2 regions of the Bacillus cereus group sp. MYBK79-1 genome follow, and region 2 is predicted to be linked to the other one. Evidence: riboswitches for the same ligand, from Rfam matches in the RefSeq annotation. Region 2 holds a riboswitch; the other holds the start of a gene.

Region 1 (3,159 bases), on a different contig from region 2:
TGTTTGCAGTAGCTAGAGTAATAAATGCTCGATTACAAGTAAAAGATGTAGAGTATAATCGTAGTGCAATCGTTTTTCGGGATAAAAATGAGAAGGAAGTGGAGTGATCCACTTTCTTTTTTTGTATACTTTTTTCTGTAATATACCAAAATAGAGAAGGTATGGTGGTAATTAGAAAACGGAGGATGTATATGAAAGTGTTAAAATGTGGCGTCATGTTATTGACAGTATTGTTTTTATCTCAATTACATGTGTACGCTGAGGGAAATCAATGGACATGGCCTGTTGAAGGACAGATAAGTGATTATTTTGGGACAAGGCACGGAAAACACTACGGTATAGATATAGCGGCACCGATCGGCGCGCCTGTGGCAGCAATTCAAGAAGGTAAGGTAACAAAGTCTTATTATTCCAGTAGTTACGGAAACGTTGTATTTATTAAACATGGAGAATATGAGGCTGTATATGCACATTTAAATAAGAGATATGTAGTTCAAGGGGATTATATTTCAAAAGGAAAAATAATTGGAGAAGTAGGAAATACAGGAGAATCGCGAGGTGCGCACTTGCATTTAGAAGTTCATCAAGGAAGATGGACGATGGCGAAAAAGAATGCGATGAATCCGTTGCTTGTTTTACATGAACAAAGAAATGAAGCCGTTTCTTCATCATTATATGTCGTCCAAAAAGGGGACACTTTAGTTAGTATTGCACGGAAATTTAGTATGTCAGTTAAGGAAATAAAAGAAAAAAATGGCTTGCAGCAAGAGCTTATTTATCCAAATCAACAATTATACGTAAAGTAAAAAAGAGCTAGTTTAACTAGCTCTTTTTTTACCAAAAAATAAAGACACATATAAATCCAGAAATAGCTAAGTAGCTATATAAGTAAAATACTTTCGTTCTTGTTTTTTCATTTGTTCGAAACAGTACAATAGTCGGTTCAATTAAACCGATTGTTAAACAAAGTAAACCAAGAAGCATAAAACCGATTGAAATGGAGTACAGGGCGATTTGTGGTGCTTGAAATGGAATCATCCATTTTAATAAAAATGCAATAAGTGCAGTGTAGCAAATGCTGCCGATGTACTTATTCAATGGTGCATTAGAACGAAAACCTGGAAGTTTTTTCAAGAAAGAGCGGGACACAACTTCAGTTTGTAAAGATGTATGCTCTTCAATTATTTTTTGAGCTTCTTTTCCTTTTTGGAAAATGGATAATATCCAGTTTCGCTCCCCTTGGAAAATAAATTGAGAGGTTGTTAAATAATGATCCACCTTCACTTTATTCCAACTCTTCCACGGATGACGCTCACATAATTTTAATTTACTTTCTGTTTTTTTATCATACTGATAAATACTGATGCCATCCTCGTCGAAAGCAGCATAGTATGTCTCGCTTGAGAATGTGCCTAAATCAATTGGGCAGTAGAAAAGTAATTCTTTTTTTAAGTAAAAGTATTCTTTTCGTAAGTTTTTTTTCATTGCTTCTCGAATAGAGTGTCTCTTTTCTTTCTCCATGACATTTCCTCCGTAATCCAGAAAATGTTCTTATCTTAACAATTCAACATCTTATCACTTTTAATTATATATGACTAGGGGATTCATAGGAGAAATGCCGAATACTAAAAAATATGGGGTGTATTGTAAAATAAAATGACTAGTTTTGGTTATATAAAATTAATAACTTATTTTTAATAAGTTACGCTTTTTTTGTTCACAATACGATCATGTTGTTGTATAATGAAATGGAAAATAGAATATCGGTCTATCTTCGGGGCAGGGTGAAAATCCCGACCGGCGGTGATGAACTATATGTGATTTTGTTCTAAGCCCGCGAGCCGTTAAGGCAGGATTTGGTGTGATTCCAAAGCCGACAGTACAGTCTGGATGGGAGAAGATGGAGGTTCAAGCGTTCAAAAAAGATATGGATTTGAACGTCTGTTTGATGTGCCTTAAATTCTCCCTTTGTGTAAAACACAAAGGGTTTTTTCGTTCTATGAAAAAGTAGGCATAGCAGAACCTTTCCACTTTCCATGAGAAGATCGATGGAAAAGGAGAGAGAAAGATGAAACAAAAAAACAGTGTATTGCAGATGGTGAGTGTAGCGATGCTAAGTAGTATTGCATATTTACTGATGATGTTGGACTTCCCGTTCCCTGGACTTCCGCCATTTTTAAAGATTGATTTTAGTGATGTACCAGCTTTAATTGCTGCGATTATTTTCGGGCCAGTTGCAGGGATAATTGTAGAGGCGATAAAGAACATTTTACATTACGGGATTCAAGGGAGTTTAACGGGAGTACCAGTTGGAGAAATAGCTAACTTTATTGCAGGATGTTTATTTATTGGACCAGCAGCTTTCTTATTTAGGAAGTATCGTACTGTTAAAAGTTTAACGACAGGATTAATGCTAGGGACAATTACAATGGCGCTCATTATGAGTGTATTAAATTACATCATCATATTCCCAGCTTACACTTGGTTTTTAAATTCACCAGCTATGTCTAGCGAAGCTATAAGAACGACGGTTGTAACTGCAATCTTACCATTTAATTTGATTAAAGGAATTGTTGTGACAATTGTATTTGTAGCGTTATTCTCACGCCTGAAAGTATGGGTGTTTGCAAAAATGAAAAATGCATAAATGTAAAATAAAACCATTAGTAGTATGGAACTACTAATGGTTTTTTATTAAGTAGAATGAAAATAGAAAACAAAAAATATCCCTCATATTAATGAGGGATATTTTTTGAAGTTAATAAAAGACTATTCGAATTTTAAAGAGTCGCCATCAAATGATTCATCAGCAACTTTAATTGAGTCAGTTGGACAACCTTCGAATGCATCCATCATATCTTCAATTAATACATCTGGAATTTCAACGATACCTTGGTTATCGTCTAATGTTACAAACGCAATACCTTCATCATCATAATCATAAATGTCTGGTGCAGCAGCGCCGCAAGCACCACATGCGATACAAGTATCTTTATCAACGATTGTATATTTTGCCATCTTTTTTCCCTCCTGATAATATGTATGTGAAAAGCTCGCCATAAAAATTATAACCTTATTGTAAAACGGTTTTTAAAACTTTTCAACATAAAATTATAATGATAATCCTTATCAATTAGAGTGTCAACTAATTTTTGCATT
Region 2 (3,159 bases):
CGTTATTTATGATCATCGTCGTCATGGTAAAACTGGCGGAAAAACAACAAGCTATGGATACTATGAAAAACATGATTTAAAATCTGTCGTTGACTGGCTAAAAATTCGTTTTGGAACAAATATAACACTCGGTATTCACGGTGAATCTATGGGAGCTGCAACACTTCTTCAATACGCAGGACTTGTAGAAGATGGTGCTGATTTCTATATTGCAGATTGTCCTTTTTCTGATTTTTACGGGCAATTACAACACCGTTTAAAGGTTGAATTCCATTTACCTAAATGGCCTTTATTACCTTTAGCAAATGCTTTTTTAAAAGTGCGTGACGGTTATACGATTCGCGAAGTTTCACCAATCGATTGTATAAAAAATATTAACAATCCCGTCCTCTTTATTCATAGTAAAGATGATGATTATATTTTAGCTGATATGACGAAAGCACTATATGAAGCAAAAGAAAACAATAAACAACTTTATATTGCAGAACACGGCACACACGCTTGCTCTTATAACGAAAATAAAGAAGAATATGAAGCAGCCGTTGATCAATTTTTAAATTCATATGTAAAAGAAACAAAAAACAGGCTTGCATAAGCCTGTTTTTTTATTGCGCTAAAACGTCTGTAACTTGTTCCATATTTTCAGAAATCCATTGCACTGCATCATCTAACGTTGGAAATTCTGTCGTTTGAAATGTTACTTCATCTTGAAGTAACCAAACATCTTTTGCCTCTTGTCCTACACCTGCAATGGACCAATGTAATAAACTATATGGATGATTATCATTCAAAAATGATACCCACGTGCGCTCATTTGCAATGTTTCGTAATGTATGTAATTGTTTGTCCATCTCTCGTCACCTTACTCTAGTCAGTTATGAAAACTATTATAACACTCTCTTCTTTCTCAAACAAAGTGCTCTTTTTATATTGTCAAGCACTTCCCTTGATTATATGATGAAATTAAGCGTTTGGGAAGGAGGGATAACGTTGGCGAAAGTACAAATTAAAGTAAATGATAATGGCTCTTTTCGCGTTACAGGGGACGTGGAATTAGTCGATTCACAAGGGAATGTATTCCCAGCAAAACCGGCATTTTCTTTATGCCGTTGTGGTTTATCAAAAAATATGCCTTATTGCGATGCTTCGCATAAAGGGAAATTCGAATCTGTTGTTAGAGCACCAGAGACAGAATAATTTCACATGTGACATGCACATTTTTTGTGCATGTTTTTTCTTTTTATCAACTCCGTTATATCCCTTCTCCTTACAACATTTCTAATACTTCTGTCTCCATTCCAGCCTACATATATTTTCACATAATTCTTCACATTCGAACATTTTTTTCTAGCCTTTTATTTTTTTTGTGCTATAATTTGAGCAAACAACATCCTTCGGGGTCGGGTGAAATTCCCAACCGGCGGTGATGAAGTGCAAACTTCTAAGTCCGTGACCCGTTTTCAACTCGAAAACGGTGGATCTAGTGAAACTCTAGGGCCGACAGTATAGTCTGGATGGGAGAAGGATATGTTTCTAGTTTTTTATATAGTGAATACACTTTTATTTCAGTATGCATATTTTTAAAGATTCATTTTGATTCTTTATATATGTTTAGTTTTCTATACTTATTTTTTATACTGAAATAAAAAGAGACAACTAGCGTTTGAAAAATTCGATATTTTGCTAGGTTTTTTCCTTATGCAAAAATATCAATCATCGTTAGGTTTCTTTCCTGTACTTTCGTATTCGAACTATATTTCTAGAAATCACGTCTCCCAAACCCCAAGGATATAAAATCCTTGGGGTTTTTTGATTTTTTCAGGAGAGGTGAAGAGAATGACAGATCAAGAATATATGAGGATTGCTCTGCAGTTAGCAGAAGGAACATCTGGACAAACAAGTCCAAATCCTATGGTTGGTGCTGTTGTTGTAAAAGACGGAAACATCGTCGGTATGGGAGCTCATTTACGTGCTGGTGAAGAACACGCAGAAGTTCATGCTCTTCATATGGCTGGTGAAAAAGCAAAAGGAGCTACCGTGTATGTAACACTTGAACCGTGTAACCATTTTGGAAAAACACCACCTTGCTGTGAATTGCTCATCGAAAAGGAAGTTAAGCGCGTTGTAATTGCTACCCTTGATTGTAATCCGCTCGTTTCTGGTAATGGAAAAAGGAGATTAGAAGAGGCTGGCATCGACGTAACAACTGGTGTTCTTGAAGCGGAAGCAGTTTTATTAAATCGCTACTTTTTTCATTACATGAAAACGAAACGTCCATTTGTAACAATAAAAACAGCAATGAGCTTAGACGGAAAAACAGCGACTGTCACTGGTGACAGTAAGTGGATTACAGAAGAAGAAGCACGAGCTGATGTTCACCAATATCGCCATACACATGATGCAATTCTCGTTGGAGTGAATACAGTTATAGCTGATAATCCACATTTAACAACAAGAATTCCTAACGGGGGTAAACATCCTATACGCGTTATTTTAGATACCCATTTACGAACACCACCATCTTCTCATGTCATAACAGATGGTTTAGCACCGACTTGGATTTTTGTCGGTAAGGATGTAAATAAAGAGAATATAGCTTCTTATGAATCTGAAAATATAGTGATATTCCAAATGAAAACGAAGCAAATTGAAATTAAGGACCTCCTTTTCTTGCTTGGAGAGAAGCAAATTCTTTCTCTATTCGTTGAAGGAGGACAATCGATTCATGCAAGTTTCTTACAAACAAAGTATTTCAATGAAATTGTAACTTATATAAGTCCAAAATTAATTGGTGGGAGAGATGCCCCTACTTTATTTGGCGGAAATGGTTTTTCAACATTACAAGATGCACTTTCCTTGGAAATTCAAGAGATGAAACAAATTGGCGATGATATAAAAATTGTTGCGAATACCCGAAGTGAGGTGACGGAATGTTTACAGGAATTGTAGAAGAATTAGGAACGATTGCAAACATGCAACAAAGCGGAGAAGCAATGAAGTTAACGATCCATGCAAATAAAATTTTATCCGATATCCACTTAGGTGATAGTATCGCAGTTAACGGTATTTGCTTAACTGTAACGAGTTTCACAACAACTTCATTCACGGTGGATGCAATGCCTGAAACGATGCAATCAACATCACTTCGCATGCTTAAAC

What was found. A riboswitch is a leader RNA that binds a small molecule or an ion and turns the genes downstream of it on or off. The one in region 2 is predicted to bind FMN.
Positions count from the first base shown of each region.
Region 1: linked by a shared signal. The riboswitch ahead of ACTFOB_RS13990 (ECF transporter S component) and the one ahead of ribD (bifunctional diaminohydroxyphosphoribosylaminopyrimidine deaminase/5-amino-6-(5-phosphoribosylamino)uracil reductase RibD) in region 2 are both predicted to bind FMN.

Region 1 is NZ_JBQAEO010000007.1:123,754-126,912, reverse strand. It holds gene ACTFOB_RS14005 (cob(I)yrinic acid a,c-diamide adenosyltransferase) at 1-107, shown strand, start outside; gene ACTFOB_RS14000 (peptidoglycan DD-metalloendopeptidase family protein) at 192-806, shown strand; gene ACTFOB_RS13995 (hypothetical protein) at 835-1,521, opposite strand; FMN riboswitch at 1,767-1,906, shown strand; gene ACTFOB_RS13990 (ECF transporter S component) at 2,069-2,647, shown strand; gene ACTFOB_RS13985 (ferredoxin) at 2,770-3,018, opposite strand.
Region 2 is NZ_JBQAEO010000016.1:52,809-55,967, forward strand. It holds gene ACTFOB_RS21305 (alpha/beta hydrolase) at 1-595, shown strand, start outside; gene ACTFOB_RS21310 (DUF2552 family protein) at 606-851, opposite strand; gene ACTFOB_RS21315 (CDGSH iron-sulfur domain-containing protein) at 955-1,197, shown strand; FMN riboswitch at 1,387-1,530, shown strand; gene ribD (bifunctional diaminohydroxyphosphoribosylaminopyrimidine deaminase/5-amino-6-(5-phosphoribosylamino)uracil reductase RibD) at 1,837-2,949, shown strand; gene ribE (riboflavin synthase) at 2,931-3,159, shown strand, end outside.